DNA from 3 places in the Exiguobacterium sp. H66 genome. Region 3 is predicted to be linked to each of the others. Evidence: predicted binding sites of a transcription regulator. Region 3 holds the regulator's gene; each other region holds the start of a gene.
What was found. The regulator LexA, encoded in region 3, represses DNA repair genes until DNA is damaged. The targets are predictions, from matches to a motif close to CGAACATATGTTCG.

Region 1: a site for LexA is predicted at 3,703-3,716, ahead of KNP88_RS04315 (YolD-like family protein). Genes of this name have one in related genera too.
Region 2: a site for LexA is predicted at 4,852-4,865, ahead of KNP88_RS11735 (NUMOD4 domain-containing protein). Genes of this name have one in related genera too.

Annotation. Positions count from the first base shown of each region.
Region 1 covers NZ_JACSMQ010000002.1:192,949-203,933, forward strand. Annotated here, with positions in the region: gene KNP88_RS04305 (heavy metal translocating P-type ATPase) at 1-1,846, shown strand, start outside; gene KNP88_RS04310 (YnfA family protein) at 2,758-3,084, shown strand; gene KNP88_RS04315 (YolD-like family protein) at 3,344-3,679, opposite strand; gene KNP88_RS04320 (tellurite resistance TerB family protein) at 3,876-4,340, opposite strand; gene KNP88_RS04325 (hypothetical protein) at 4,354-4,839, opposite strand; gene KNP88_RS04330 (DNA/RNA non-specific endonuclease) at 4,978-5,940, opposite strand; gene KNP88_RS04335 (JAB domain-containing protein) at 6,367-6,819, shown strand; gene KNP88_RS04340 (hypothetical protein) at 7,338-7,715, opposite strand; gene KNP88_RS04345 (Abi family protein) at 7,780-8,775, opposite strand; gene KNP88_RS04350 (hypothetical protein) at 9,101-10,027, shown strand; gene KNP88_RS04355 (hypothetical protein) at 10,260-10,460, shown strand; gene KNP88_RS04360 (ComEC/Rec2 family competence protein) at 10,598-10,985, shown strand, end outside.
Region 2 covers NZ_JACSMQ010000007.1:1,754-12,738, reverse strand. Annotated here, with positions in the region: gene KNP88_RS11765 (hypothetical protein) at 1-145, opposite strand, end outside; gene KNP88_RS11760 (Type 1 glutamine amidotransferase-like domain-containing protein) at 292-1,005, shown strand; gene KNP88_RS11755 (NUDIX hydrolase) at 948-1,358, shown strand; gene KNP88_RS11750 (DNA/RNA non-specific endonuclease) at 1,613-2,716, shown strand; gene KNP88_RS11745 (GGDEF domain-containing protein) at 2,757-3,848, opposite strand; gene KNP88_RS11740 (hypothetical protein) at 4,014-4,193, shown strand; gene KNP88_RS11735 (NUMOD4 domain-containing protein) at 4,260-4,787, opposite strand; gene KNP88_RS11730 (DEAD/DEAH box helicase family protein) at 4,925-5,512, shown strand; gene KNP88_RS11725 (hypothetical protein) at 5,528-5,824, shown strand; gene KNP88_RS11720 (hypothetical protein) at 5,877-6,206, opposite strand; gene KNP88_RS11715 (DNA alkylation repair protein) at 6,209-7,252, opposite strand; gene KNP88_RS11710 (bifunctional transcriptional activator/DNA repair enzyme AdaA) at 7,239-8,297, opposite strand; gene KNP88_RS11705 (hypothetical protein) at 8,469-8,720, opposite strand; gene KNP88_RS11700 (copper amine oxidase) at 8,972-10,342, opposite strand; gene KNP88_RS11695 (hypothetical protein) at 10,468-10,920, opposite strand; gene KNP88_RS11690 (PepSY-associated TM helix domain-containing protein) at 10,917-10,985, opposite strand, start outside.
Region 3 covers NZ_JACSMQ010000005.1:233,586-244,570, forward strand. Annotated here, with positions in the region: gene KNP88_RS10535 (ABC transporter ATP-binding protein) at 1-634, opposite strand, end outside; gene KNP88_RS10540 (ABC transporter transmembrane domain-containing protein) at 624-2,381, opposite strand; gene KNP88_RS10545 (YneF family protein) at 2,505-2,735, opposite strand; gene tkt (transketolase) at 2,844-4,832, opposite strand; gene KNP88_RS10555 (DUF896 domain-containing protein) at 5,040-5,276, opposite strand; gene KNP88_RS10560 (YneB family resolvase-like protein) at 5,390-6,043, opposite strand; gene yneA (cell division suppressor protein YneA) at 6,090-6,377, opposite strand; gene lexA (transcriptional repressor LexA) at 6,584-7,198, shown strand; gene KNP88_RS10575 (metal-binding protein) at 7,229-7,702, shown strand; gene KNP88_RS10580 (MIP/aquaporin family protein) at 7,881-8,582, shown strand; gene glpK (glycerol kinase GlpK) at 8,624-10,147, shown strand; gene dhaM (dihydroxyacetone kinase phosphoryl donor subunit DhaM) at 10,334-10,699, opposite strand; gene dhaL (dihydroxyacetone kinase subunit DhaL) at 10,692-10,985, opposite strand, start outside.

The DNA of each region.
Region 1 (10,985 bases), on a different contig from region 3:
ATCATTGGTCTTATCCGGTATTCTGATTGGATTAGGGCTACTCCTGCAAACCATAGAGGTTATGTATCTACCGAACGCGCTGTTCGGAATCGCTTTGATCCTAAGTGGATGGAAAGCTTTCCGGAGCGCATTTTATGCGGTTCGCGCCCGATCGCTCGACATGAACGTGTTGATGAGTGTGGCGGCCATCGGTGCAGCACTCATTGGTGAATGGCTCGAAGGGGCGACTGTCGTCTTCCTCTTTGCCATCGGGAACCTACTCCAGAATCATTCACTTGCCCGGACGCGGAATTCAATTCAGAAACTCATCGAACTTTCTCCGAAGGAAGCATTCGTGCTGACAGCAGAGGGCGTTATCCGGAAATCAGTGGAAGCGGTGCGGATCGGAGAGAAGATTCGGATTCGACCAGGTGATCAGGTTGCGCTGGACGGAATGATCTTGAAAGGGACGACGACCATCAATCAAGCGCCGATCACGGGCGAATCGATTCCTGTCGATAAGAAGGAAGGCGATCACGTATTTGCCGGAACGCTCAACATGGATCGTTCGTTCGACATGATCGTCGAGAAGACGTATCAAGAGACGACGCTTGCGCACATCATTGAACTGGTCGAGGAAGCGCAGGATAATAAAGCACCGAGTGAAGCGTTCATCGATCGCTTCGCGAAAGTGTACACACCGTTCGTCTTCCTAGGTGCATTGTTGCTGATGATCGTCCCACCTTTACTCCAACTTGGTAGTTGGGGAGAGTGGTTCTATAAGGGATTGGAATTGATCGTCATCGCCTGTCCGTGTGCGCTCGTCATCTCGACACCGGTCGCGATCGTGACGGCGATCGGAAATGCTGCCCGTAACGGCGTCTTGATCAAAGGCGGAGTGTTTCTAGAAGAGGCGGGGAAAATCAATGCCATCGCCTTCGACAAGACGGGAACGCTGACGAAAGGAACACCGAGCGTTCAACGGTTCATCTCGTTGTCACCTGATCGACGACTCGCTCTACAAGTCGCGCATTCACTAGAACGGCATTCCAGTCATCCATTAGCTAAAGCCATCACGACATATGCGAGTGAAGAAGGTATCCGACCACTTGAAGCGGATACCATCGTGAATCAGGTCGGGAGTGGAGTATCTGGAACGGTTGATCAAGTGATCTATCAGATTGGCGGAATGAAATGGTTTCGGGAGATGGATTATGATATCGCTCCGATCGAATCCGACGTTCGAAAAGTTGAAGAACGTGGTCAGACGGCAGTGCTCGTAGGAAGCGCGTCGCGTTTACTCGGTCTTTTCCTCTTATCGGACGATGTACGCGAAGAGAGCGCTGCGGCTTTACGTAAATTAAGGGAAGACGTAGGTGTCGAGCAACTCGTCATGTTGACGGGGGATAACGCAGGAGCAGCGCACCATATTGGGGGACAATTACACTTAGATGCTGTCCATGCTAATCTATTACCCCAGGATAAGGTGAAAATCATCGAACAGATGCAGGACCGAACGTTACGAACTGCGATGGTCGGTGACGGAATCAACGATGCCCCTGCTTTCGTCACGGCGGATGTCAGCATCGCGATGGGAGGAGCTGGGACGGACACGGCACTTGAGACGGCAGATATCGTCTTGATGGCAGATAACCTGCATAAGCTCCCCTATACCCTCGACCTCAGCCGTGCGACGATGCAGATTATTAAACAAAATATCGTGTTTTCTATCGTAATCAAAGTCATCGCGATGGCGCTTGTTTTCCCAGGGTGGTTGACGTTATGGATGGCGGTTCTCAGTGACACGGGTGCGGCTGTCCTCGTGACCCTGAATGCGTTACGCCTGCTGAAGAAGCGGACATCGTGAGGACGCACAATTCCACCATTATAGGTACGTTCGAACGACTGGTTCTTGGAAAAAGAGCCGGTCGTTTGTCGTGGTTAATCGTTTGACGAGAAATTATGAAGCGTATGTGCGGGTCATAGTATCTAGGGAGATTCGATTGACACGTTGGATCCCTACATAAAAAAACGTAAAAATGTAGGAGGATGAGCGGGATATATCGAAAGAAGTCAATCATGCATTGCGAAACGAATCGATGAGGAGTGTGACATTCATGCGTATTACCGTCACGATGGAGTACTGGATTGCTACCATTCTTTATGTAGGGCAAGAGTCGACCTCTTCCCGATCAGGGAAAACAAGGTACGTCACGATCGAGGAGATTAGTAGAGCGTGCGGAATATCTAGAAATCATTTAAATAAAATAGTGTATCTATTAGGACAATCCAGCGACGCATTCAATCACTTCTTCAAATCCCTTTACAGGAGGCACAGTATTCTTCTTATCTTGTACTGAATCAGATTTCGTTTGCTGATTTATTGAAACAGATGTGATGATGTCAGATAATCGCGTCTGAATTAGCTAAGAGACCTCCAGAATGTCTAGAAGAAGCGCTTATTTGAAATGGAACAGCTGGCTCCTCCGAAAACTAAGAGAGTACTTTTCAAGGATGATCCACTCGGGAAGAGACGCGAAAAAGGATAGCTATCCTCTTCAATTTTATGTGAAATCAAGGCAATGGAAATACAGGAAGGGCTCTTTTGACGATTTTTCGTCATCAGAGCCTTCACTTATGATCTGCATTGTAAAAGGTATGAAGTTGAATACGCAATAAAGAAAGTGAGTCGAAAATTAAAAGTGACCTACAAGTCGTTAAGGCGTGAACGAGACGATTGACTTAAAAAATAAAGGAACTGACGGAAGGAGACTGAAATTGGGCGTATCACTAATCTTATTTTTTATCGCAGGACTTGCTGAAATTGGTGGAGGCTATTTGATATGGCTTTGGTTACGAGAAGGAAGATCGATACATATGGGAGTAACGGGAGGTATCTTGTTGGCGCTGTATGGCATCATCGCAACACTTCAAACATTTCCGAGCTTTGGGAAGGTGTATGCTGCTTACGGTGGTGTTTTTATCGTCCTCTCTGTGCTCTGGGGATGGGGGATAGACAAGAAAGTACCCGATTTTTATGACTGGGTAGGAGCCTTTATTTGCTTGATCGGTGTAGCGGTCATGCTGTGGTTCCCTAGAGGATAGCATGTCAAGGTAGCGATTCATCTTACGGCGCAGTTGAAATAGTAAAAGAGTGAATAATAGGGAAAAGACGCTAGATCACAGCAATCCACTTCAAAATAAATGACTGGATGAAGTCACTCGTGCATTCGTCAAGCTTCATTAGAAAAGCGACGCATGCACGATGAACTTAAAACAAAACGCTATCGTGATGCAAAAAGACGCCGTATCATCCTTCGTGCATGCTGACTATATGAAGACACGCACGACTGATGATCACATTTCATCCTAACATTTGAACGCTTACTATTTGCTTGAACGCGACGATCTCGACGTCGAGGTTGCGTTTGACGAGATGGACCTCCTCTCGCACGTAATCGAGCTTCTCGACGAAGGCATCGAAACGATGCGTCAAGGGACCATTCATCGCCGTCACCGTGACGATGTCTCCGCTGAAGATGGCGTCGTTCAAGGCGTTCTCGATCGTTCCATCGATTGGTTCCTCCGTATCCTCGAACTTGAAATGATGGACCTCCTGGTAATAGCGTTTCAGCAATCCTTTATGTTCAGGCATCAGGAACGGAATCCATTTCTTATTGCCCCGATCTTCATAACTCATCTAAAGCACCCCTTTTCATAATAAGAACGTTTGTTCTTATTATGTTCCGCGGAACTATGTTCTTCAATCAATTTCTTAGAACAATACATCAATGATGTTTGTTAGTTGAAAAAATAGGAGCTTTAAGTTTTCAAAGCAAAAAACGTCTAACAATCGAATGAGCGATTGTTAGACGTTGAGATAAAAGATGTATAGCTTAATTTTTAAATACAGAACGGTCGTTTTTCATCGCAATAACTTTGAAGATTGGAGCAAATTCTTGTTCTGTTACTCCGAATGCTGTCATGAATTTATTAAACATGGCTTGTTCTTCTCGCTCTGCTTCTCCATCAGATAGCGAAGAGTCCACTAGATTAGCAAGAATACAGAGTTTTTGCTCATGATTTAATACTGGTGCAGCCTCTGCCAAGAATGTATCGATAGAATTACGATCAAAGTATTTAAATACTTTTTCCATTAAATCATCATTGTTATCACCAATACGAATTGTGCCTTTCTTACTCTTTCCACCTAGCACAGCTAGTAGTTGACCAATCTCTTCGTTATCGAACTCTCCATCTGAAGCCATCATGTAGACAAGCGATGTTGCGAATGCAAAATGAGGGTGCATGCCTTGTTTACTTTTTGTACTGTCACCTTTAAACATATCAAATAATCCCATTACAATTGCCTCCTTAGTTGTTTTGATTCGCCGCGTATCTCAACTGTTCTACAAGTGAATCGAGTCGACTTACAGTAACGTCACGAATCGTAAGTTTTTTACTCCCAAATCCTTTTTTATGTGTCAGATAAATTATTCCTTCGTTTACACCAAACGGATTAATTGGAATTGGAATGATATCAAAATCTACTTCTTTAATTTTAGCAAACGGAATCTTTTCAATTGTCCCACTTGGCATGATCGAACCTTTATGAATAGAGAGAACGACATCTGTTTCTGTCATTAGAAGAAAGCCATACTTAGTTAAAGATGGTTGAACACCTTCTAACGCATAAAAAAGCTGATCGGACTTAAATTCTTTTCTCAATGCCTTTAATGTGATTTCGATGTAAGATCGTTCGATTTTTGGTAACTTCATTTTTAAGTCTTCTAGCGTACTCAAACTAATTGGAAAAGTACTATTTTCTAACTGGTTGTTAATTGCATCTAATTTACCCATTTAAAAACTCCTTAACATGATTATATTGTAAATTTTATCATGTATTTTGAAGATAAAACAGATAAAAACTGAACTGTTATATAAATAAGTAATACAAAAAGACAAGTGCAAGATGCACTTGTCCCAAGGATCAATTGTTCATTCTCCGACCATTCCGTCATGGTCGTTGTCCCGCATATATTGATACAACCAGTGCTTCTCCGTGATTGGCATCGCAAAGCCTGCGTCCTTCGCTTCCTGGATCGTCACTTGACCATTGCCGTCGGTATCGACGCGCGAGACGTCTTCGGTCGCTGCAGTATTAGGAGCTGATTTCGATGTTGGTTCTTTTTTCGTCTCCTTTTTCTTCGTCAGACCAAGTGCAGCATTTGTCTCGTCTGGATTACCGTTCTTGAACCGGTCGACGACGGTATTCCCGCGGACCGTATACGTATACTGATACGCAGATGGAATCATCGTCGACGTATTCGGATAGGTGATCTGCACTTCAAAGTTCGTTGCGCCACCCGCCTTGCGGATGACGTCCTCCATGTACGCCTGATCACCATGACGATTCAGTGTACTGTCCTGCGGAGTGATGTTGTAAGCGTTCGAGACGCCACCGAGCGAGTCGGCGATGATATGTCCTTCATCGAGGTCTGCGCGTTCGACGCCAGGCACCTTCGCCTCATCAGAGTAGTAGCGTCCGTCACGCGAGACGTCTTCTGTCGCATCATTCTGGAGGACGATCTTCTTCGCGATGACGCGGACCAGCTGACCATGCTCATTCGTGAACGCCCAGTATTTCCGGTCACCGAATCCGATGTCGACGACGACATTCGCCTGGCGATTACCGGACAGATCTCCACCATCGACTAAAATCTTCTTATATCCTGTGAAAGAATCCTTCGGGGGCGTCTTTGATTCCGTTGATGGATTCGTATCATCTGTTTTTTCTGATTGTTGATCGGAGTCCTTTTTCGCATCGGTCTTTTGTGTAGTGGTGTCGTCCTGCTGCGCTACTTGCTCTGTTTGATCGGGTGGAGGTGAGGTCGTCTCCGTATCTGTACATCCTGCCATCAATAGGACGGAAAGGGGAATCGCTATGTAAGAAATCTTCATGAGTGTACTCCTTTACTGTTCAGTCTGTCATTGCGTCCTTCATTATAACGCTACTTACCAGTTCTTGCTGTCTTATTCGGTATTTGTAAGGCGATAAATGATCCTTTCAAAGGCATGGAACAGAGCGGTACCGCTCTGTCTGATGGAAAGGGACCGCAAGCCGTCCTGTTTCCGTACTCTAGCTCGCTCCTCGTCGGCGCAAGGGCCATCAAAAAAAGCCGCTGCCGTTCCTCGTCTTCCTCCGCGTTTTGGCTCAAAGCACGCTTTTCGCTCGCGGGCTCCGGAAGCCTTCGTCCCGGTGCGCTATCCGCTTTTTTTGATCTTTCCCTGTGGTCACCCTTGCGCCGTCTCGCGACGCTCGCTGCGTTCCCGTCAACAGGACGGCACCGTGTCGGACTGCATCCCACTTGCGAAAGGAGCTTTTCCATGAAACTGACTACACTCGTTGAAATCACTCGTATCCGCCAAGAGGTTCGTGAGCCGGACGTCGTGCTCGAGACGACGCACATCACGTCACCCGAGGACGCGTTCTGTGTCGCGAAACGTTTCATCCAGGACGATGACCGTGAGGTGTTCCTCGTCATCCTGCTCAATACGAAGAACCGGGTCATTGCTGTCCATCGGGCACACGTCGGAAGTATTAACTCAAGCGTCGTCCATCCCCGAGAAATCTTCAAGTCCGCCATTCTCAACAATGCAACGTCGCTCATCGTTAGTCATCAGCATCCGAGTGGTGACCCGCATCCGTCACGTGAGGACATCGAGGTGACCGAACGGCTCGTCGAGGTCGGACGCATCGTCGGCATCCAGCTCCTTGACCATATCGTCGTCGGTGCCGGAGACGAATACGTCAGCTTGAAAGCACAAGGTGTGCTGTAAAGAGATGATAGAGCGTAGACGGACGGGACAACCCCGTCCTGTCTGCGCGCGAGGGCATGGACGAAAAACGACGCCGTTTTTCTTTTGAGAGAGCGCAAGCGAGTAAGGAATGGATTCGTCCCGAATCCAAAGGCAATGAGAGACCCGCAGTGGACGGATCCACTGCGGGTGGGAAAGTACATCTGGTCTACTCTAGGTAGAAGGGTGTGATGGAGGATACAGGAATGAGACAAGTAATGGAGTGCATGAAGATTCGAGGGGAGATAGTTGATTGAAGTGAATCGATCCTCCTGTAGATAGGTAGTGATCTTCTTTCTATTTGCTGTACAGCATAAGAAGAAATTTCGGGCTCATGCGTGAGGCTGTAAGCTGCACGCAGCAACATCCTCATCGCACCGCTGCCCTCCTGCCGGATCGATAACGAGAGTTGCACATCGCTTGCGCGAAGCATCTCTACGTTCCTGTTCCTTGCGACGGAGGGCACGGAGCGGATGTAAGAGATTAATCAAATGAGTAAATTAAATAATTTTAAAGGAACGTGACCATTCAGGAGAAAGTACTTGTCCATTAGATAATATATATTCAAAAGACTTCCCGTTTATTCTTTTTCCTGAAACAAGCCATTGAGACTGGTCGTTAAGGTTCTCTACTACCATGCCTACTCGAAGTGTCATTTTCGGAGCTGTAACTTCGATTGATTTTATCTTTAGTTCTTCTTTAATATACGCTTCATACTTTTCTCCGTACTTATCTGTATAACTATCAAATTCAATCGACACACCCTCTACTTCACCGAGTTCAATTAATTTATTTACTTCACGAATATCGCTTAGTTCTAGGGATCCTGTCGCTTTTAAAGAGTTGTATAAGTGTTGAATCTTTGAAGTCGATAGCATAGTACGTCTCCCCTTTGTGACGAATATGGATTCATTAAATAAGAGTAATTATTCTAGATTCTATTTATTCGAAGCGTAGACATTCTTTCCAATTAGAGGGGAAGCCCATTCTACCCAAGAAAATGATGTCTTGATGATGCTCTAATTGAAGTTCAATATTATCCAAAAATTCGTTCCACGCATCTACGGTATTTTGTGAAGCGTATTGTAATACGTTTTTTAATGTGAGCATGTTAGCGAACAAAGTAGCATTGTCATTTTTTTTGATGCCGGCTTTCCGAGTGTCTTCTTTTAATAATTTAGGTCGAGAAGTCGTGAAGAAGTTTCCATAAATTCGAGAATAGTGTGCACAACTATTTCTTAAGAATTGAATAGTACGCACCCAACTCGAAAATTGTGTTTTATAAGATTTATCAAAACTTTCTTCAATCCAATGTGCGCGATATTCATTTTTTAGAGTTGATAGAAAGTGAAATAACTCTCCAAACGTTAATTCCTCCACCAACAACCAGAATGGGAAACAATTTTGTTTCTTTTTTTTATGATGCATGACTGATAAAGACTTACTTTTAGAAATTCTTCTATTGAATGCATTCAAAACTTCTCGTGCCCGTTTGCGTGATACATAAATATTTTTATCAAGATAAAAGACGCTTGAATCATAAGATCCTTTGTAGGATTCACATAAGCTTTTCACTAATGTTGCTCTTACCATTAACTCTACCGCACCTGTAAAGCGGTTTAATTGTTCACGGAGAAATTGATCAAAGTTGTATAAGTCGCGACATTGCGTAAAACTAAATGATTCTTGAGAATCCCAAGGTAGCATCTTTCTAAAAATTGAAAAACTATAGTAGTTATTGTAGGTGAAAAATTCTTTTGCTTCTTCTTTCTCTAAATCTGTAAAGGTTAGCGCATGATCTGTTTTACAACAAAGTTCGTCAATGAGTTGATCAATTGTTTTATATGGTTTTAACGAGTTTTGAGGAGACGCTTTTAAAATAAAGGGAGTCTCACGTTTCTCAAATAGGTAAGTTAATAGTTTCAATAATTCATGCACGTTTAGTAAACCCCTGTCCATCTCACTTCTTTATTTGGTAATTATAGTATGTAATTTCATTGTAGAACAGATTTAAGTACAAAAAAAGACCTACCGTGGTCCGCATTGTTAAGAGGCGTGGTAGGTTCATGTAGTAATAATATAGCCGATTTTCAGTAAAATTAAACAAAAAAAGACTCACCGTGGTCCGCATTGTTAAGAGGCGTGGCAAGTTCGTGTATATAAAAAATAACATGTGAATATTACTTGGTCAATATCAAAATGATTTATTTTACCGATATTTTAGATATATTTCTCGTAATGTGAGAGTAAAGGAGTGAGTAATATGGACAGAAAGTATTTAACCGAATTTGGATTGTTAGTGAAGGGACATCAGCTTCAGCTTTGTTATCCTCAAGATCTTTCTTATTTAAAAAGAGAGGGGAAAAATCGATATCACCTGTACATGATCTGTCGAATTCCCTATATTTCTTTTGTTAAAGATTCTCTAGAAGTAACAACTGGATATATGAAATTTTCAATTAAAGTAGAGAAAGAAGAAGGGGATTTTTCTTATATTGACTATAAGATTAAACGAGATAATGAAGCAGAAAGTAATTATGATTCATTTGAACTTGATGAATCGCTAAGAACTATTGTAATTAAAAAAGGCGAAACCACGTTACATATTCGTCCGACTTATTTTTATCCAAAGGAAGATTCGAACATACTACTTCCAACTGAGATATTGTATGTAGGACAGTCTTACGGAAACGAAGGAGAGCGAAGCGCTGTATCTAGGTTAAGTGGACATGAAACTTTGCAGAAAATTGTACAAGAACATTCCTTTAATCGAAATTTCGGAGATATAGCAGTTATTTTAATTGAACCAGAAGCCAAAATTGTATCGATGACAAACCCATGGATTCCTTCACAAGTAACAGGGAAAAACAATGAGCTGCATGAAAAAGAAGTCTATGAAACTATGAGCGAAGAGTCGTATAAGAGTGTGGTTAATATTACAGAAGCGGCGTGGATTAGATATTTTCGACCTTACTATAACGAAAAATTTAAACAGATTTTCCCTAATATAAAACACACAAGCTATAAAACCTACTATGATTTAGACTTTGGGAGCGTCATGGTAGATTTAGATTTCGGATGTATTGGTTTAGAAGCTTATAACGAACACATAGCACCTATAAATCATCCAATTGCAGAATTTCCTTTTCACTCTTCTGAAGACAGAAAAAATATGTTTGATTTATTTTGAGCGATTAAGTTGATAAAAATAATACGAATGAATCATATTTATTATTAAATGTTGATAGAAAGCGATTTTAGAAAGACCGCTTCTTTTTTTATGAAGAGGAGATCGATAGTGTGGAGCTTCGTAACGGATCAGTTATTCTAGACAACATCGTTCTTCTCTTAAATAAGGTGATTCGTAAATCACCTTAAGTCATTCTATGCTGTGTTCAAGAAAACAGCGAGGAGTGGATCAAATGAGCATTCTAGAAATGCTAAAGGTTATTGATCAAGACAAGAAACAAGAAGAGAAGAAGCCAGATAAGATGACATTGATTGATGCTCAACTTCGATTCGTGCGAGAAGTGGATGGTTCGATCGAGTACGTGACATGGTTCATCGATGTCGATCGATTGACACACTTCATGCAAACGCACTTTACTAAGCAGACCCGTTAAGGTCTGTTTTTTTGTATGGACTTACATATAAACTAACCTAACAATAAAAATAGGTGGGTGGGAAATATAACCAACTTTCTCCTGGTATTCACTGTATACTAAAGATAACTTACAAATCAGGAGTGGAGCGATGAATGATGAAACGAAAATGGATGGGTGCCAGCTTAGCGCTCGCAAGTGTCGGATTACTCGTCGGACCACTGCAAGGCGCAGAGGCGGCGACACCGAAAATCAATGTCCACTATATCGATGTCGGTCAGGGAGATGCCATCTACATCAAGATGCCAAGTGGTGAGGATATTGTTATGGACGGCGGGAACAAAGGGAAGGGTGATGAGCTTGTCGCTTATCTAAAGAAGCAGAAGGTAGGAGACATCGAGATGCTGATCTCGACGCATCCGGATGCCGACCATATCGGTGGACTCGATGAAGTCCTTGACTCATTCAAGGTCAAGAGTGTCTATGCCCCAAAGGTCAAACACACGACGCAAGCCTATAAGGATTTCCTACTGGCCGTTAAGCGCG
Region 2 (10,985 bases), on a different contig from region 3:
TTAACGAGAGCCGCTGGATTTTAGGTTCTACCCGTCCGTCCTCTTCGTATCGCAATTCCCCGGTCGCCCTAGTCCAGAAAAACGTTTGCCCTTGCCCCATCCCGGACTCCCGGTAGCGAAATCGATTTATCTGCTTTTGGTTCATATCCAGCTCTCCTCGCTGTACTTTCCCTGGTATTCCCATTGTAATTCATTTTCCGTTTTCTACCTATCACAAAAAATAAACAGGTACCCTTTGTCGTACATTTCTAATACGATAAAAGAATACTTTTTTTGAAGGAGGTCTTTCCCATGACCAATCAACATCTCTTCTTATTCGGCGGTGGTCCACCGTTTACGGAAGGACTCGCCCGTCGTTTCGCGAGCGTTTGCGCATCGGCCGGTCCCATCGCTTTACTGTACGTCCCGCGCGAAGGTACGTCATGGATGTCCTACGCCCCCGTCTTGACCGGTCCGCTCGAAGCGCACGGGAAGACGGACTTTTTCCACTTCCCGCTCTCCGGGCATCCGACCTTGTCTCAGCTTGCGACGCTGAAACAAAGCGCCGGGATCATCATCGCCGGTGGTGAAACGGAGCGGTATCAACAGTTCATCGTTCACACACCAATCGGCGCCGTCATCCAAGAACGGTATCAGTCTGGTGTCCCGGTCGCTGGTTTTTCTGCCGGGGCATTACTCGCACCGGACGAGTGCCGGATACCGGCGATTGACCAGCGGGACGGTCGGGACTTAGTCCTTGAAGGACTCGGCCTCTTACCGGATGCCGTCCTCTCCGTCCATTATGACGCTTGGGATGAAGCTGCGAATTTACACCAGGCATTCACTATGACTGAAAGCCAGTCCGGCTATGGTTTACCGGAACGGACAGGAATCTACCTCAAAAACAATCAACTCGTCCAACAGGAAGGCCCCCTGCCTGTCGTGCTCAAGCGAACGGAGGAACACACATGCCAACCATCGTCACCGCCGTCAAAGGCATCATCCGGTACGACAACCAAATGTTAATCGTCCAGCGCGCCGCTGCCGACTCAGGTGGCGGGACCTGGGAATGCCCGGGCGGCAAAGTTGATTTCGGAGAACACCCGGAAGCGAGTCTGCTGCGCGAAATCCGGGAAGAGACCGGTTTGACGGTCACAGTCGACCGGATCGCGTATGCCTCAAGCTTCCTGACCCACCCGGACCGCCAAGTCATCTTAGTCGTCTATTTCTGTACGGCGGAAACCGATGCTGTCAGCTTATCGGACGAACACGACGCCTATCTTTGGGCTGACGAAGCATGCGTCCGGAAACAGATTGCACCGAACATCCTGAGTGAGTTTGAGCGCCACCAGATTTTCCCGCAACTCGTCTCAATCTGAGAACACGTCACCGTGCTGTGGCGTGTTTTTTTGTTGTCTTGCCCACCAGGACAGATTGTCTTTTGCCTGAAATGCAACTCCCTTGATTGCATCACGTCACGAGGTTGACGTCGTCATTCCTTAAGTAAATTTACATATTTGTTTAATCGCACCCAAATATATATTAAGATTGTTATATATTGAAAATCAGCTTAGCGCCAGCTTCAGGGATGTTGAGAAAACAGACGGGTGTGCTTAAGTGAAAGGAGTGCGGCATGAAAAAACGAATGTACCTTGCATTACCGCTAGCGGCCCTGTTACTGACGGGATGTGCGAGCGACGAGGAGACGGTTTCTTCGACGGACACGAAGACGGAGGAACGTGCTCCAAAAGAAGAGACGCCGCAGACGAGCGACGTCAAAGAACCGACAGCGGACATCGTTAAAGAAGACGCGAAACAGGAGACGCCTCCTGCAGAGCCGGTCGCGAAAGAGACGACCGAAAAAAAATCAGACACGACAACGGATCAAAAAGAAACAGAAGACAAGCCCTCGGTCACGGCGTCCAGCAATGATCCGTTCGCCGGATACAAACAGATTCAAGTCGATGGCGGCGACCAGTCCGGAGACCGTCAGGCGAACGTCGTCGTCGATATCGGGTTCGGGGACCGTGAATACTGGGCATTTACGAACAAGCATGGACAACTCGTCAAAGTCATCGCCAAAAAAATCACCTTACAAAATGATAAAACGGAAGACGTGACGTCAGCCGGTCGCTACTATCATGACGAAGCGAAGGTTCCGGGTGTCGAACACCGTGATCTCGATGAAGGACATGTCATCGCCGATTCGCTTGGCGGTGTCTCGAACGCCTACAATATCACGCCGCAGGACAGTACGCTCAATCGCCACGGCGATCAAGCGTACATGGAAGATACTATCCGTAAAGCCGGTGGTGCGACGAATTTCGAAGCGATCATCCGCTATGAAACGACGAAAACGCAAATTCCTTCGAGTTATCAGTACACGTACACAATCAAAGGCAACGTCATCGTCGACAAGTTCGATAACGTCAACCCGGATGGCGTCAACGCGTCGCTCGGTCTGACCGAGAGTCCGGAAAGTAAACCGAAGGCTGAACCAAAGGCAGCGCCAAAGGCAACACCAAAAGCTGAACCGAAGGCGAAAACGCCTGCCGCTTCGACACCAAGCACGACGCCGGAAACAGGCGGTGACGTCTCAAGCGTCGACACGAACGGAAACGGACAAGTCACAATCCAGGAAGCGAAGGATGCCGGTTTCAGCATGCCGATCCGGAGTGACCACTGGCTCTATCCGTACATGCGGGACAACGATAACGACGGCATGGTCGGTGAATGACAGCACGAAAAAAGGCAGGCTCCGTGGAGCCGCCTTTTTTTTAATTATGTGTCACATCATAACCGACGACTTTGTTGCGCCCCGTCTGTTTTGCCTGATACAGCGCCTGATCGGCTTTTTGGACGACTTCGAACGCCGTCTTGGCTTGATCAGACGATGCGACACCCATCGAAAGCGTGACATGGAAAGCCGGATACGGTTTGAAGATGAAGTGTTGATCGGCGCACGCCGTCCGAATCCGTTCCCCGAGTTGCTCCGCTTCACGGTGCGAGATATCCGGCAGGACGACGACGAATTCCTCGCCGCCATAACGTGTGACGAGTCCCGTTTCCGGACAAAACGTCGTCAACAGATGACTGAGTTGCCGTAAGACGACATCCCCGCCATCATGTCCATATTCGTCATTGACCGACTTGAAAAAGTCGATATCGACGATCAGGACCGAGAAGGCATACCCGTGTTTGTCATAGTCGGCTAACGTCTCATCCAGTTTCCGCCGATTGGCGAGATTCGTCAGACTGTCCGTCAAGGCAAGCTCCTGCTGGGCTTGGACGAACTGGAAATGTTTCCGTAACTCCTGCAGGAAACGAAACGTCACGTACCCTCCGAGGAGATTGAAGATGATGTAGACGAATGACATCTCGAAAAACCGAATGAACGTATCCGTCAACAAATACAGGGCCGGTAAGCTGTAGCCGATCCCGATGCTCAGTAGGACAAGGTAGTCTTTGAACGTCTGGGCAGCAAAGCGACGGTAAATACTTGCCGTGACGAGTAAAGCAAGACAAATCAGCGTCGCGAGAATCAAACCTTGGTAGACACCGGGTGGCGTGACGAGAAAGCGGGCCCCGATGACGGCGACCGTCGTCAATGCGCCGCTGATCCAGCCGCCGTAATAATACGCCGTGACGAGCGCGACGAGTCGTAAGTCAATTTTTGCCCCGTCGTAGGAGATACTGTTTAAGACGAGCAGTGCCCCGATTATACTCGCGATCAATCCGACGGCAAGCCGGATCCGGATTGAGGAGTGCGGTGAAATGCGTTTGATGTTGCGCATCGGTAAGAAGGCGAACAGCAGGGACGTAATCAAAAGGGAAAAGTTTAATAGAAACTGGTTGAACTGACTCAACACGACGATCGACATCCCTTCAAAAAATAGCTTTTTCTGTCTATATCTTCTTTATCGTCTTACCGGAACCCTTTTTCTAGCCGTTTCGCAGGTTTTCCATTTTCTTAAAAGGGAATCATTATGACAGACGCATCTGTTAATTCGTAAAAGGGGGAACTACCTGTGGACATGAACGAAGAAAAACGAAAAAGTAAAATGCCTTTCTTCATCGGGCTCGTCATCGTCATCTTTTTAATCGTCGCCGCTGCGTTAATCATCTACGTCACGTCTGAACCGAAAGAGGAAACGCAACAGCTCCTCCAACTGACGGTGAGCCAAATCACGCCGTACTTACCACTTGCCGGCTAACGACACCTTACTTTTTTTCAACCAAAAGGGCAGACCGATTTTCTTCGGACTGCCCTTTCCTTTTGCCTACATGACATACCGCGCCTCTTTCTTATCGATGATATTGCGGACCCGGTTTTCAGTCACCCCGTACACGAGCGCAAGCTTTCGAATCGATGCTTCGCCCGCCCGGTAGCGCCGCCGGATTTCCCGAATCTGCCACGCCGACAATTCGACATGGTCCGTCAACAGCAAATCGAATTCAGCGAGCAAGGAAGCATAGGCTTGACTCGGTGAAGGCTTGACGGACAGATTATCAATCTGGTCGTTCAACCGGTCAGCGTCTGCCCGCACGAGACGCTCCTGACAGGCGGTCGGGTCAAGAAACGCCCGTGCGACAAGTTCACCGACGTAAAACCGTTCACCGCGTCCATGCTGATACAACGTCACTTTCCGGTAACCCTCCTGATTGATGCGCGGGCGCAGGACGACACCCGTGCGCCGCTGTTTGACGCCACGGCTCGTCTCGACAATCCGGTCGAGCGAACGAACATTTCCCGACGTCGACACTTGATAACTCCCTTCATATCCTTGTACCATCTTCCAATGTTCCATATGAGCAATGACCTCCATTCGGTCCTAAAACGCCAACAGTTCTTACTCCCATTATACTACAAAGCGAACAAACGTTCTAATTACAACGTGCTGAACGGGTGTGGTAATCTAACAAAAAAAGGAAACGGGGTCTTTCGATGAAATTTGTTTTGCTGCTCGGTCCTCAGGCCGTCGGAAAGATGACGATCGGTCAGGAACTGGAACGGTTGACCGGGATGAAGTTATTCCATAACCATCAGACGATTGATTTGTTGTTGCCCTATTTTGATTTTTCAAAGCCCGCCCATCACAGACTGAAAGACTTAATCCGCCGGGAGATGTTCAAAGAGATGGCGGTCAGCGATCTCGAAGGTGTCCTCTTCACGTTCCTCTGCCTGTTCGGGGTCGAAGGCGGAGGGATTGAGTTCATTGAGGAAACGGTCGCATTGTTTGAAGAGGCCGGTGCCGACGTCTATATCGTCGAACTCGAAGCCTCTGTCGCAACACGTCTCACGCGGAACAAGACGGAAAACCGGCTTGCCCATAAGTTTACGAAACGGGATCTCGCCGCTTCCGAAAACGACTTGCTCGAGACGGCAGACGGCTACCGGACGTCCTCCCTGCCAGGAGAACTTCCGTATCCGAACTACCTTCGCCTGGATACGGAAGGACGCTCTGCCGCAGAGAGTGCCGAAGCAATCTGCGCCCGCTTCAGCTGGTCTTATAACCCCGTCGGTCAAAAATAGAGAGGAGAATGCCGTTTGACGTCACAACCGAAGGAATACCGTTCACTGATCCTGACCTTCATCCTCTTGATCGCCAGCATCCTACTGTTCTTCGGGCTGAACGGACGGACGTTCCCGAATATGAGCCTTTGGGTCCCGATCAGTCTGTATTCGCTCGTCGGCGTCGGCTATGTGATCTCACTCCTGATCGCGCTCCGGTTGAAAAACACCGTCATCAAGACCTTCAGCCTGCTTGCCACTCTGATGCTGTTGCTCCCGCTCGTGATTTGGGTTTATCTCCTGCTGCTTGCGAACGGCATCTCGGAACCTTAAAAAAGAGGACAAGCCGTTCGCAGTCTGCGACGCGGATTGTCCTCTTTTTCATTTAGTGCGTCAAGGCTAACAAAAATCCATCATCCGTTCTCTCAAATCCACTCTTCTCCCAGACAGCGCCTTCCCCGTCGTTGCCCGTCACGGACGGTAACAATAATGCCCGTGCCAAATACGCCGTGATGACTCTCAAGGCTTCTTCAACGTAGCCGGCGGCGTCAGACGGATCGATTGCGTCATAGCTGAGTTGCTGACCGGCTAACTGCATCGTCGCAACCTGTTGGTGCTCGTCCCGCAGCTCCAATGTCCAAACACAGCCGTCTGTCGTATCCATCGCTTCGATGTGTAAGCGGGACGTCGTAAAGTCCGGATGGCGTCCGTTCATCTTCATTCCTCCCCTGTCACGTCAAACGTTGCCGTTGCGTAAGCTTGCCCATTAATCAAGATGGTCACACGATGCGTCCCCGGATAGTGGACGCGTGTCGTCAAGTTCCGAAACGATTGCCGTTTTGTAAACGTCTCCCGTCCAGCCACCTGTCGTTCACTAATCCGAAAGACCTTTTGACTCATTCCCCGCTGTTTGACATAGTCAATCGCATATTCAATCCGCAGGACTTGCGGTTCCGTCGTCGTGAGGCTAAATGTAAACGACAGCTCGCCTCCGATCGGCAGCGACGGTGTCATCGTCAAATCATCGACTGTGACCGTGCCGCGTGTCACGAGACCAAATGCCTTTAGGACGTCCGGGTGTCCTTGTTTGAGCAACGTCCGTGAAGCGTGACGCAACACCCAGTCCACACGGGGATCGGTCCCGAGCTGATCGAGTCGTTCAATCACAAGTTCCGGGTGCGTCTTCGTGATGTCGTTCAAGTGATTGGCGACACTCTTGCGGACGTAAAGTGAGTCGTCGGTCAGCAACCGGTCGAGCAGCGGCAGAACGGGACGCGGATCGGCAATCAACGCCGGGATGGCCTGTCCCCACGGCAGCCGTGGTCGTGTCCCTTCCGATGCCAGGCGCCGGACATGTTCATCGTCCGACGTACTCCAGAGCAGTGCCTGTTGTAAGTACCGGTCTTGGTCGCTCAGTAAAAACCGCCGGACAGCGAACTCCGCCGTCGAATACGGCGTCAGCCGTTCGAGTGCCAGCAACGACCGGTCCCAGTCGTCGCCGTAGAGCTCGATATAGTCGGGAAACACGATCCCGGCGAGTCCCGTGAACTCCGGGGCAATCCGTTCGAGTTCTGTCGCTGCCACATCAAATTCACGTGGCACATACGATCCAAGCGACGTCGAAATCCGGCGGACCCGTTGTTTGAAGGCGAGTTCCTCCCAGTCGGCTTGTTTGATGTCCTGCTGCAACCGCGGCGCATCCAGCGCCCGACTCAGGCGGCCGAGCCAGTCGTCCGAAAAGACATCTTTAATCAGTGCCATGTAAAATCAAGTCCTTTCGTCGTTCGGTTTCGAGCAATGTCGCTTTCCGGGCGAGCCCGCCGGCATACCCGCCTAGGTCCCCGTTTGCCCGGATGACACGGTGACACGGAATGACGAGTGCCAGCTGATTGGCACCATTTGCCCGGGCGACGGCCCGGACGGCAAGCGGATTACCGATCCGGATGGCGAGTTCTTGATAGGAAATCGTCTCTCCGGACGGAATTTGCTCCAACTCGGCCCAGACGCGGCGTTGGAACGGCGTTCCGTAGAGGGCACGTGGTGTCTTGAACTGAAGCAGTGTCCCGGCGAAATAGTCGGTCAGCTCCTGTCCGATTTGCTCAAAGATGATTGATTCCCCCGGGACGATGACGGCACGTGCCGCGAGACGGAGCCGTTCGATTTCCCGTTCCAGTCCCCGGCGATCGACGAATTCAAGCAAATGAAGGGCTGCGTCGTCTGCAATCGCGAGCATCGGACCGAGTGGCGTATCGAGCCATTTCGCCTGCAAGTAAGTCCCGTCCCAGCGTTTCGGTGTCGCACCCATGATTTTTGCGAAAGCATCCCGAAAGCCGCTGCTCGATTCGTAGCCACCCGCGAGCTGGGCCTCGATGACCGGTTTCCCGGTCCGGATTTCTTTCATCGCCAGTCCCATCCGACGTGAGCGGGCATACTCGACGAACGTCATTCCGAAGCGTTTTTTGAATTGGCGGCGCGCCGTTGACGCATCGAGTCCAAGTTCCCGGAAATCGGCCTCCTTAAAACGTTTTTCCGGTGTCGCTTCGACAGCGGCAATAAGACGGCTGATGATGTCACTCGCACCGGGGTGCGACAAGGGTTTACAGCGGAGACACGGGCGATACGAAGCGAGTAAGGCTTCTTTCGCCGTCCCGTAAAATTCACAGTTCTCGCGTTTCGGTTTCCGGGCCGGACAGGACGGCCGGCAAAAGATGCCTGTCGTCTTGACGCCGACGAAGAACCGCCCTTCATAGGTCGCATCCCGGCGGACGAGTGCCGCATAATACTCTTCTGTTTGATGGTCCTCCATGCAATCGCCTCCTTCTTTCCTTCAGTATACCGAGTTCTTTCGTCGCGATGTCGCCGAAAATCAGGCATCGATGTTTTTGTTTTTGCATCATGTCTGATCCGGACGCGTGTCCACTTCAAAAAAATCCGCCTCTTCAGCCGCAGGTGGCTGAGAAACGGATCGTGCTTTCACTTAACGCTTTGGTTTACGTCGCAGGAGGAGGAACGTCACGAAGGCACTGAGCAATAGACTACTGACAATCCACGGTAAGATACGCGGGACGATACCTGGCTCGACTGCACGATCTTCGACCGGGATGACTTCGCTCGATGTCAATGGATCCTGCAACAGATGTTCAACTGCCACTGCATGCAGTTCTGGTGTCATGAGAGCGATGAAGACGACGAAGACGAGTACTACTACCACGCCGATGGTTCGTTTCATTGTTCCTCCTCCTTTCCTGACTTCTATTCTAGTGACCGTCCTCTAACAGAGATTCGTTTTCCGAAGAATGCGGGAGTAGGAATCGAATCTTGAATCCTTCAAAATCATTGAGGCTGCAATCTAATGCGACTGACTTAAACGTCAGTCTTTACAGAGGCAAAGGTGGCCGATGTTACATCCGCCACCCTCCTCTCGTCTAAAAGAACGCACGCGCTTCAGGCGACTTTTTTGAGTCATCTCCGTCAGACGGCTTATTGTTGTTCACGACGACCGCGGAGTGCAAAAAATCCTAGAAGTGAAGCGGCTGCAATTCCGAACAGTGACCATAAGATACCGGCTGACGATTGAGTTTCAGCGGTTCCACCAAGACCTGTGTTCGGCATGCTTGCTGGCGTCCCTTGGAATTTATCCGGGAATTGATCGACGATTGCTGTCGCTGTTCCTTCACCGACTCCGTACATATGACCGTAAGCTTCACGAATTGCCGGGTACGTTTTATCGTAGTCTTTTTCATTGTAGCTATTGAAGGCGAGTAACAATTGATCAACGTGCATCTTCAAGCCTTCTTCCAGGTCTTTTGACTTCAGGCGACCTTCCGTCGCTGCATCAAGGAAAGCCGCTTGTTCGACGCGATATTCGTCGAGCTCTTTGACGGCCATGTCGCGTGCGTCTTCATCTTCCGCCCCCGTTGCTTTGACATAGTCGACGAAGTAGCCGATGTGGCTCGACCAGATTTTTTTGAATTCTTTCGCTGCATCACTACCGTAGACCGAACCGATTGATGCTGTCAGGTCGTCCGTGTTTTCACTGAGTGCACCGGCTGCGGCATCAAAGTCTTTTGCTCCTTCAATCCCTTTTTGCATCGCAAGTATTGCGAGTGCCGCGTGTTCCGAGAAGTTGTGGTTCAGACCGGCACGTAAATCGGCTGCGGGTGTATCGACTTTCGTATTTTCAAATTTATCCGGGTATTGATCGACGATTGCTCCCGATAATCCTTCCCCGACCATGTACATATGCTCGATTGCTTTTCGCAAATTGCTGTACGTGGCGTCATAATCACCTGCAACGTAACTGTCGAACGACGTCAAGAGTTGGGTGACGTGGACTTTTAAGCCACCTTCGAGATCAGCTGCTTTCAATCGCCCTTCCGTTGCTTTATCCAAAAAGGCTGCCTGTTCGACGCGGTACGAATCGAGGTCATCGAGCGCTTTTTGTTTTGCTTCCTCATCTTCTGCCCCTGTTGCTTTCACGTAATCGACGAAGTAACCGATGTGACTTTTCCAAATTTCTTTAAAGGCTTCTCCGCCTTCATCCCCGTAAACTGATCCGACGGCTGCTGAGAGATCATCGGCATTTTGATTCAGTGCACCTGCTGCTTGATCAAAATCATCCGCCCCATCAATCCCTTTTTGCATTGCAACGACTGCGAGGTAGGCATGTTCCGATAAAAGCTGATCGAGTGTCGCCCGGAGGTCGGACGCTGGTGAGGAGACATCGAGAGACATGTTTCCGGAGCTGGCCATCTTGCTGTGATCTTCATGACCATGGGCACTGACGCCGGCTGCCGGAATCAACAATGCGGCACTGAGTGGAACTGCGAGAAACGACTTTTTCATTTTCATCTTGTAAACACCCCTTTATTTTTTTGGACTACACATAGATAACGTAAGAAGTTCACAAATAGTTTTGATTTTTAATATTTTTCCCAAAAAAATAAAGACTTCGGCAGCGAAGTCCTTATTTCCCATTAATGATGTCCATGATGATCCGTCTGTTCCCCTGCCGGTACGGCCTGTTTCAATAAGCTCTGTGCCGTCTCGAGCTCTTTTTCTGACACATCCCCCACTTGAACGAGTGCTTTTGGTGTGTAGACATGCGAACCGACATGGACCATACCATTGACGAGATAGACACCGGCTTTTTTAAAGGGAATACTGCTGACATAATGTCCCTGTTTCTGTTCTGCCATATACGTTTCTGTCTCGTCACTTCCTACTGGCGTAACTTGAACATGCACCTGATCGATGGCTTGTGGGTTCTCAATTTCAAGCGCGACCGTCGTGTTCGTGTCTGCTGCGATTTTCTCCGGTGCGTAAAGTCCGACTTTCATCGCAGGCGCAGCCGCTTTTGTCTCGAACTGACAGCCGGCCAGTAACACCATACTACTGGCGAATAAACCTGTTAATACGATCCGCTTCATGCTGCCGCCTCCTTATTTCCTTTACGTCGACGCGTGAAAATCAAGAAATCGAGTACGAGGATCGT
Region 3 (10,985 bases):
TGATTGATTCATTTAACTGCGCATTGATTTTCGATAACAAATCGCGGACTTCTGCATAATATTTCGTCGAGTACTTGCGGTAGATCCAGATGACGAAATAAAATACAGGCAGTAAGACAAGTGCGATTGTCGCAAGCGTCGGGTCCAAGAAATAGAGGAAGATATAAGTTCCGATCAATTGGACACCACTTTGGACAAACGTCGAGAGGACGCCGATGTAGAGTTCCTTGATCGCTTCCGTATCATTCGTGATCCGCGAGACTAAAACCCCAGCCGGTGTCCGGTCAAAGTAAGCGAGTCGCAGGTGCATGACGTGACGAAACACATCAATCCGTAAGCGCTGAATGACTTTTAACGCGATTTTTTGAAATTCAAATGCTTGCAAATAATCGACGATAATCCCTGTCGTATGCAAGATGAGGTAGGCACTAAATAATAAGGCGACTTCCTGGACTGGATAATTACCAGTCGTGACATAGTTGTCAATGAAGATTTTAACTAAATAAGGTCCTCCGAGTTTCGCACCCGTCGTGACCAATAAGAGAAGGAACGCCACAAAGACTTGTTTCTTAAAGGGACCGACAAACCGAAGCAGACGCTTCAAGACGTCTTTTTCATTGATATCATGATTCAAACGGTCCACCCCCTTGTTCAACTAATGATTCGAGTTGTTGATGGTCATACGTTTCTTTATACCAGCCTTTTCGCCGCAATAACTGCTCATGTGTCCCCCGTTCGATGATCCGTCCCGCGTCGAGAACGATGATTTCGTCCGTATGGGAAACGGCCGACAAACGATGGGCGACGATGATTTGCGACTGTTCGTTATCAGCCGTGCGGAAATGATCGATGATCGCCTCTTCTGTCTTCGCATCGACGGCCGATAACGCGTCATCGAGCACTAAAATCGGACAGTCGGCGAGTAACGCCCGGGCAATCGAAATCCGTTGTTTTTGTCCACCGGATAACGTCACGCCACGTTCTCCAACCATCGTCGCGTAGCCTTCTTTAAAACCAAGAATATCGTCATGGACAGCAGCAACACGAGCTGCTTCCATGATTTGTTCCATCGAAGCGTCCGGTTTCGCAAAAGCGATATTGTCCGCAATCGATGCTGAGAACAAGAAATGGTCTTGCGGGACGACGGCGATCTGCTTCCGGACCGTTTCGCGGAGGAGTTGTTTAATATCTTGCCCTCCCATTCGAATAGCCCCTTGTTTGACATCATATTCGCGGGTTAATAACCGGACAAACGTCGACTTTCCAGCACCTGTCCGCCCGACGATTCCGAGCGACTTTCCAGGCTCGAGTGTGACATCAATCTGTTCGAGAACCGGCTGTGTGTCATAGATAAAACGGTCAATCGCGATATCGAGTCGTGGTGAATCGACGGTCGTCACCGCTTCCTTCGCATCTTTAATTTCCGGCTCCACGGCAAGCATCCGTTCGATTCGATCATACGAAGCACGTCCTCGTTCGACGATATTGAATAACCAGCCGAATGCGAGCATCGGCCACGTCAAGAGACCTAAGTATGTAGTGAAGGCGACGATGTCACCGATCCGGATTTCCCCTTGTTGTAACAAATATGCTCCGTATCCGACGGCGATGATATACGATAAACCGACGAGTCCAAAGATCGTTGGATCAAACAACGCATCAATTTTCGCGACACGACGGTTTTTTTGAACGACGTCGTCCGATAACGATGTGAATGTCGTCACGTCTGACTCGACTTCACCCGTCGCTTTTAAAACACGGACGCCACTGATACTTTCTGCTACTTTGTCATTCAAGTCAGAAAAGGCTTCCTGTGCATCATGAAAACGGGAATGCAGCATCTTTCCGTAACGCGATGTCAAGTAGACCATCAACGGCATCGGCAGAAGGGAAACGAGCGTCAGTTTCCAACTGATTGTCGTCACCATCATGACAACGACAAAACTTCCCATTGTCACAGAATCGACGAGCGTCAAAATCCCTGCCCCTGCCGTCATTGAAACCGCTTGGACATCATTCGTCGCATGCGCCATTAAGTCTCCACTTCGATATTTCTTATAAAACGATTGGTCTAAATCTGAAAAGTGACCATAAAGCTGACTCCGCAACAACCGGCCCAATCGGATCGATGCGCCGAAGATGTAAAAACGCCAAAAGTAACGGATGACGTAGGTCGAGACTCCGATCAACACGAGCACCCCGGCGAGTGTAAACAATCGCTCTTTCGTCAATGTACCGTCACTTAATCCATTGACCGTCGTCCCGATGACTTTTGGTGGAATCACTTCGAGACCTGCGACAAAAATCAAACAAATGATGCCGATGCTATATGCTTTCCATTCAAGTCGGAAAAACCAACTCAATTTCTTGAAGACTCCCATTCAAGTCTCCCCCCCTTTTTCAAATCAATTGAGTATTTTAAATAGTCTCACATTTTAGATTAGCCATCTTTCCAGTAAATAGCAAACAAAAAGGAGACCACAAGGGCCTCCTTTTGAAACTGCTTATTTTTTAGGTGATTTCATCGAACCACTCATTGAACGCATCACTTGGTTAACTTTCTTTTGTGATGGCTTTTGACCCATTTGCATCATCAATGTCTTAATCATATCTTCGTTGATTGGCGGGTTTTGCTCCAAATAGTTCATCATGTATCGACGAGCGATATAGAAACCAAGGGCGACACCTGCTACCAAGCAAAGAAGGGCAATTAAAATCCAAATCCATGTAGCCAAGTTGCTTCCTCCTCTAACTTAAAACGTCGCTTTTTACTATACTATAATTCTAACCGTTTGCATAGATAATGCATGAAAAAGGTGCGCATGAACGCGCACCTGTTCCACTTATCCGAGTTGCTTGACTGTTTCTAAGATATTTTCGACAGACATGCCGTACTCTTTTAATAGAAGGTCTCCTGGAGCCGATGCGCCGAAACGATCGATTCCGATGACTTGTCCTTCTGTTCCCACGTACTTGTACCAACCGAGTGACGCGCCTGCTTCGATCGCAAGACGTTTCGTGATCCGTTTTGGTAAGACAGATTCTTTGTACTCAGCTGTTTGCGCTTCGAACAACTCCCATGATGGAAGTGAAACGACCGCAACCTTTTCACCCAGTTGTTTTTGTGCTTCGACGAGCAAGTGAACTTCTGAACCCGTTCCCATCAAGATTGTATCTGCTGTGTTTACGTCACCTGCGATAACATAACCACCCTTTTCAGCACCTTCGACTGTCGTGCCTTCCAGTTCAGGTAAACCTTGACGTGTCATAACGAGCAACGTCGGTTTGTTTTTCGATTGAACAGCTGTTTTCCAAGCGGCAATCGTTTCTTTTCCGTCTGCCGGACGATAGACCGTCAAGTTCGGCATCGCACGGAAACTCATCAAGTGTTCGACTGGCTCGTGTGTCGGACCATCTTCTCCCACTGCGATCGAGTCATGCGTCAAGACGAAGATTGATTGAATCCCCATCAATGCTGCAAGACGGACTGCCGGGCGCAAGTAGTCTGAGAAGACGAAGAATGTCGCACCGTAAGGGATGACGCCACCGTGAAGTGCCATTCCGTTAACAGCTGCTGCCATCGCGAACTCACGGACACCGAACCAAATGTTACGGCCGCTTGGATCGATATCGAAGTCAGCTTCGCCTTTTAGCATCGTGTTGTTCGAACCAGCTAAGTCAGCTGATCCCCCGAAGATTGATGGGATGTTTTTCGCAAGAGCGTTTAAGACTTCTCCACTCGTCTGACGTGTTGCTTTTTTCGATGTCAGATCATATGTCGGAAGATCTGCTTCCCAGTTGCTCGGCAATTCATTGTTGATCGCTTGAACAAGCTCAGCGTGCAATTCCGGATGTGCTGCTTTGTATTGCTCCATTTTTTCCGTCCATGCTGCTTCTGTATCAGCGCCACGTTTTTCGATGCGCTCCTCGAACAAGTCTTTGACTTCTTCCGGTACATAGAATTCTTCATGATCCCAAACGTAGCTTGCTTTCGTCAACTTGATTTCCGCATCGCCGAGTGGTGCACCGTGTGAAGCCGATTTCCCTGATTTGTTCGGCGAACCGAATCCGATAACCGTTTTGACTTCGATCAATGTCGGTTTTGTTGTTTCCGCTTTCGCCGCGTCGAGTGCTTTTGAAATCGAATCGATATCCGTTCCATCTTCAACACGGATGACTTGCCAGTTGTATGCTTCAAAACGTTGTTGGACGTTTTCAGAGAATGACTTGTCCAAGTCGCCATCAAGCGAGATATCGTTTGAATCATACAGGACGACGAGTTTACCAAGACCTAAATGTCCTGCGAGTGAAGCCGCTTCTGCAGAGACACCTTCCATTAAGTCACCGTCTCCGCAAATGCCGTATGTGAAGTGGTCGACGACGTTTAGGTCGTCACGGTTGTATTTCGCTTCGAGGTGACGTTCTGCCATCGCCATCCCGACGGCCATCGCGATGCCTTGCCCGAGTGGACCAGTCGTCGCATCGACACCTGCTGTGTGACGGTATTCCGGGTGACCCGGTGTTTTTGAGTTCCATTGACGGAATGACTTCAAGTCATCCATCGCGAGGTCGTATCCTGATAAATGGAGGAGTGAGTAGAGAAGCATTGAACCGTGTCCTGCTGAAAGTACAAAACGGTCACGGTTAAACCATTCTGGATTTTTAGGGTTGTGGTTCATATGATCCGCCCATAATGTAAATGCCATCGGTGCTGCACCCATCGGCATTCCCGGGTGGCCCGAGTTCGCTTTTTGTACTGCATCAATTGATAAGGTACGAATCGTATTTACTGCTAATAATTCTACTGTTGTCATGTTCGTCAAAACAATCATCCTCTCTCTTTTTCACAAATTCTATATCATTTTAGCACACACAGAAATGTGATACAACTTTTCTAAATAGTATGTCACATTAAAATGAATGCGCTCTCTATTGCCCTTTTCAAGCAACTTTCATGATACACATTACTGATTTTCCCATTAAAAAAGCTACCTCGCTCACGGATTGAGCGACGCAGCTTTCGTTCATACAAAACTTGCTTACTGTTTATTGCGTTCTTCTTCTTGTGCTTGCTTCAATTTTTCAGGCGTAACATCCGTTCCTTCTTCATCAACGATTTTGATGCCCATCATTTGATTTTTGAACGAACCACGAAATGCTTCTAAATAGGCCGTTCTTAATTCTTTTTGTTCCGCCGTCTCAGCTTCCGTTAACGGTTCGACTTTTGATTTATTGGCAAGTTCATTAATTCGATCGAGTTGTTCTTGTGATAACATAATATCCCTCTTTCTCTTTGACTCAACGCGGAGCACTTTAATAGTAACCTTACTGTAAAAGACCCGAAAAAAAAAAGCAAGTTTGTCGCGTCAAGATGACACAACACCTGCTTTCATTCATAAGACTGGACAACTTCTTTATATTCAAGATAACGCCGGTTGACCGTCGCTTTCGAAATATCATGCCCCATGCCGCGTAAGGTCGTCGCGATGTCAGCAAACGTCAAACCAAGTTCACGTAATCGAACGATTTCTTCAATCGGGACTTCCTTTCGACTGCGGCCGGCATTCTCGCCTTGCCGATTGAGATTTTGTTCGGGTCTAAAACCATTATCGACAGCCCGTCGCATGCCGCGTGCAATTTTTGCATTGTGGAGCTTACGCTGGTATTCCTCAACGAGTGAAACGATCTCGAGGACCATTGCTTCCGCATCCGCCAGTTTGTATTCACCGTCTGACTCCATCGTCATCAACTGGACATCATGTTTTTTGAACGTATGCAAAATCGCGATTTTGGCGTTTCCTCGTCCGATTCGTGTATCGTCCGTCACGAGCACCGCTTCCACCAGATGACGCGTTACATAATCCAGAACGGTTAACATCCCTTCTCGCTCTACATCATAGCCACTTTCTTTTTCGACGATGATATCTATGATTTCAAATCCTTTTGTTAAAGCGAGTCCCGACAGTTCTGCTCTTTGCCGCTCCAGTGAGCTCTCTTGTGCTTCTTTTTCCGTCGAGACGCGACAGTAGATTACTACTTTCATCGTACCTCACACCCCTGTTCGTTCATTCAACAACTTTTATATTCTGTCATTGTTGTGCGATTGGTACAACGATTTTGTCTTTCGAAATGACATGTTTTGTTTCGAGCTCATTGTTCTTGATCAGCCAGTCAATGTATTCCTGGTTCGTCATCGAACCATCATTGTAGACTTCTGCAACTTGTTCGACCGTTACGTTCTCATCGACCGTGACTGACGCCGTGAGTAATTGGTGGACCTTTTCATCCGGTCGTGGTGTTAAAAGAAAAAGAATGAAGGCAAAACTGAGCGTATAAAACAGAATTGAAAAGGCATGAGTACGAATAGAATGAATCATCATGAATCCCTCCAAATAGGTTATTAGAATAAATGTTCTCGGAACAATTGTTCGCATAATCTATAATAAACACAGAACCAGTGTTCGGTCAACACAAAAACATCGAACAATTGTTTGTACGCTCATTTGTTCTATGTTATAGTAATTCTAGAAACATATATTCCTAAATCCTAAAAAAACCAATCCGGAAAGAGGTGGCAATTCGTATGCGGAAAATGTCTAAACGTCAACAAGAAATCCTTGACTACATCATCGCTGAAGTGAAGTTAAAGGGCTATCCACCTTCAGTTCGCGAAATTGGTGAAGCTGTTGGTCTTGCTTCAAGCTCAACGGTACACGGTCATTTGGATCGTCTAGAAAAACGTGGACTGATTCGCCGTGACCCGACGAAACCACGCGCGATTGAAATATTGCTTGATAAACCTGAAGAAATCAACGAAGCGATCGTCCATGTCCCCGTTATCGGCAAGGTAACTGCCGGACTTCCGATCACTGCGATTGAAAACATAGAAGAGCATTTCCCACTCCCTGCACATTATGTAGGAAATGAAACCGTCTTTATGTTGACGATTGATGGCGAATCGATGATTAATGCAGGTATTCTTGATGGCGATCGTGTTATCGTGCGTCAACAAAACACAGCAGAAAACGGGGAGATTGTCGTTGCGATGACCGAAGATAGTGAAGCGACAGTCAAACGGTTCTTCTTAGAAGATCAACAGGTACGTCTTCAACCAGAAAATGACTCGATGGACCCGATGTATTTCGATAACGTGTCGATTCTTGGCAAGGTCATCGGCGTTTACCGGACGATTCACTAAGAGAGGGACCAGCTGAGCTGGTCTTTTTTCATGCCTTCTGGAAATGTACATGATACGGTCAACTCCGTTGCCCTCACGGGATATGTTGTTTATTCGGTCGCAACGAACCAAACGGATTGGCTCCCGACCGCTGTCGGAATCGCCGTCGGGACATTATGGCTTTCGCCCGACTTAGACTTAAAATCGGAACCTTACTATCGTTTTGGCCCTTTGCGTGTCCTTTGGATGCCATACGTCAAAATTATGCCGCACCGCTCCATCTGGTCGCATGGCTTAATCATCGGAGATGTCATCCGCCTACTCTACAGTGCTGCTTTATTGATTCCGCTTCTCTTTTTAGCCTTCTATAGTGAAATCATTCAAGCAAGCACGGTCGACTCATTGATTGACGTCATGCCTGCTTTTATTATCGGTGTAATGACCGCAAGTACGATTCATATCATCCTTGATCATACGAGTAGTTGGTTCCGCCCTAAAAAGAAACGAAAAAAACGTCGATCCTGACTTTTTCCATTCAATCATGGAAAAAGTCTTTTTATTATCCAATTCTAATTTTTTTAAACCTAAATATTGAAAATTTCTATTCCTATATTTCAATTATTTGTATTGAAAACGTTATCAATTCGGGTTAGGTTTAAATAGAAAGGCATTATTCGCTTTAATCCAAAGGGAGGGTTTTTGCATGAGTAATTTTATTAGTGAGATGATGGGAACATTGATTCTCATCCTACTCGGGGATGGCGTCGTCGCCGGTGTCGTTCTGAAGAAAACCAAGTCTGAAAATGGTGGCTGGATTGTCATCACGCTCGCTTGGGGTCTCGCCGTTATGACCGGTGTTTACGTCGCGGCATCCAGTGGTGCCCACTTGAACCCAGCGGTTACTTTGTCGCTCGCGCTCAATTCTGACTTACCGTGGGCAGATGTACCTATCTATATCGCTGCTCAACTTGTCGGAGCATTCCTTGGCGCAGTACTCGTTTGGCTTCATTACATGAAACATTTTGAAGCGACAGAAGATCAAGCCGCAAAACTCGGTGTATTCGCGACAGGTCCAGCGATCCGTCATACGGGATCAAACTTAGTATCTGAGATCATCGGGACATTCGTTCTCGTCTTTGGTATCTTGGCGCTTGGAGCGAATACGTTTGCAGACGGACTCAATCCATTGATTGTCGGTCTCCTCGTAGTCGTCATCGGTCTTTCGCTCGGTGGTACGACGGGTTATGCAATCAACCCTGCCCGTGACCTTGGTCCACGTATCGCCCACGCGATCTTACCGATTCCGGGTAAGGGATCATCAGACTGGGGTTACTCATGGATTCCGATTGTCGGACCAATCATCGGAGGCGCAATCGCCGTCTTCATCTATCAACTGCTATTTTGATTGAGCATTAGGTATCTTAACTATTCAAGGGGGACTCACAGATGGAAAACAAGTATATTTTAGCACTCGACCAAGGAACGACAAGCTCACGCGCCATCATTTTCGATCATGATGGTCAAATCGTCAACTCTGCTCAACGTGAATTCAAACAATACTTCCCACAACCAGGCTGGGTCGAGCATGATGCAAATGAAATCTGGGGTTCGATTTTAGCAGTCATGGCGGATGCACTCGGAACGGCTGACATCAAACCGAGTCAAATCGCGAGCATCGGAATCACGAACCAACGTGAAACGACAGTCGTTTGGAACAAGGAAACGGGAAAACCAGTTTATCATGCCCTTGTCTGGCAATCGCGTCAAACGGCCGACATTTGTGATGAGCTAAAAGAACAAGGACTCAATCAAAAATTCCGCGATAAAACCGGCTTACTCATCGATGCCTACTTCTCAGGAACAAAAGTCAAATGGATTCTAGATAACGTCGATGGTGCACGTGAGCAAGCAGAGAACGGGGAACTGCTCTTCGGTACAATCGATACGTGGCTCGTCTGGAAGCTCTCAGGTGGAAAAACACATATCACAGACTACACGAATGCCTCACGGACACTCATGTACAACATTTACGAACAACAATGGGATGACGAGTTACTTGAAATCCTGACTGTCCCTAAATCGATGTTGCCAGAAGTCCGTCAATCAAGTGAAGTCTACGACAACACAGTCCCGTATCACTTCTTCGGCTTCGAAGTTCCAATCGCCGGCATCGCCGGTGACCAGCAAGCTGCCTTGTTCGGTCAAACGTGCTTTGAACCGGGCGAAGGGAAAAACACATACGGTACAGGTTGCTTCATGTTGATGAATACGGGCGAAAAAGCCGTTTCTTCAGACCACGGACTCCTGACGACGATCGCTTGGGGCGTCGACGGCAAAGTGGAATACGCACTCGAAGGTTCAATCTTCGTTGCCGGTTCTGCAATCCAGTGGTTACGTGACGGTCTCCGGATGCTGAAACATGCGAAAGACTCGGAAGGCTACGCCTTGAAAGTCGATTCAACAGACGGTGTCTACGTCGTTCCTGCTTTCGTTGGTCTCGGTGCACCGTACTGGGATAGCGATGTTCGTGGTGCCATCTTCGGATTGACACGCGGAACGGAAAAAGAACACTTTGTCCGTGCAACACTCGAGTCACTCGCTTACCAAACACGCGACGTCTTGACAGCGATGCAGCAAGATTCCGGCATCGAACTGAAAACGTTACGCGTCGACGGTGGAGCCGTCGCGAACGACTTCTTGATGCAATTCCAATCGGATATTCTCGGTGTTCCAGTTGACCGCCCGGAAATCAATGAGACGACGGCACTCGGTGCAGCCTACCTCGCTGGACTCGCTGTCGGCTACTGGAAAGATAAAGCTGAAATCAAAAAGCAGTGGAAACTCAACCATCAATTCACACCTGAAATGAAAGAAGACGATCGCGAAAAACGTTATGCCGGATGGCAAAAAGCGGTCGAAGCGACAATGGCCTTCACACCGAATAAAAAAGAAGCCAACGCAAACGTCTAATCGAATAACGATGACTTTTGCACCACTCTATTAAAAAGAAGCGATTTCGATATCACTCGAAATCGCTTCTTTTTTGTCTTTGACCTTTTAATTCATACACCTTCTCAATCCCACACCAAAGAACTCCCCTCTAAGCGAACAGGCAGATACCTGACTTAGAAGGGAGACCGGTCTTACGCGAATCATTTAGGCGAATTCATTTTTCAATCCGTCAACGACTTCAGTCAGTGACTTCGATTGACCACTTAAGACAGCCGCGAGGAATGCCCCTTCGACGAGCGGCGCCTCAACGAATTGGACCGTTTTATCACCGCTGTACAGTTCAAGGGCCAACTCCGCATTCATTGTTGCAGAACCGATATCCGTCAAGATGACACCGTCATCGTCGAGCGCATTCAACGTCTCTTCAATGCGCGAAGCATCTGTCCCGATGCTTCCATCCACTAAACCGGCCGCTAGCAGGATTGGTGTATCCGGTGCCATTTCGGCAAGCAGTTCCTTTAGACCAGTCGCCAGTTTTTCACTGTGTGAAACGAGAATTACATTAACCATGTAGCACCTCCACGATTTCTTGTAACAAGAGTGCACTCGATAAAGAACCTGGATCTTGCACGCCGACTGTCGCGTCTCCAAAGTAGGAAGCCCGCCCTTTCGTCGCGACACGTTCTTTTGTATCACGGAGCGCTTGTTCGAGTGCAGCGTTTAAATCCGCCTCTTTGCTCAAGGCCTCATTGAAAGGTGTCCAAATGTCGACCATTGTTTTCTGACCGAATTCAGACTTTCCACGCATCTTGATGCCTTCCGTCGCTTCAACAAAAGCTTGTGCCAGTTCTTGCCC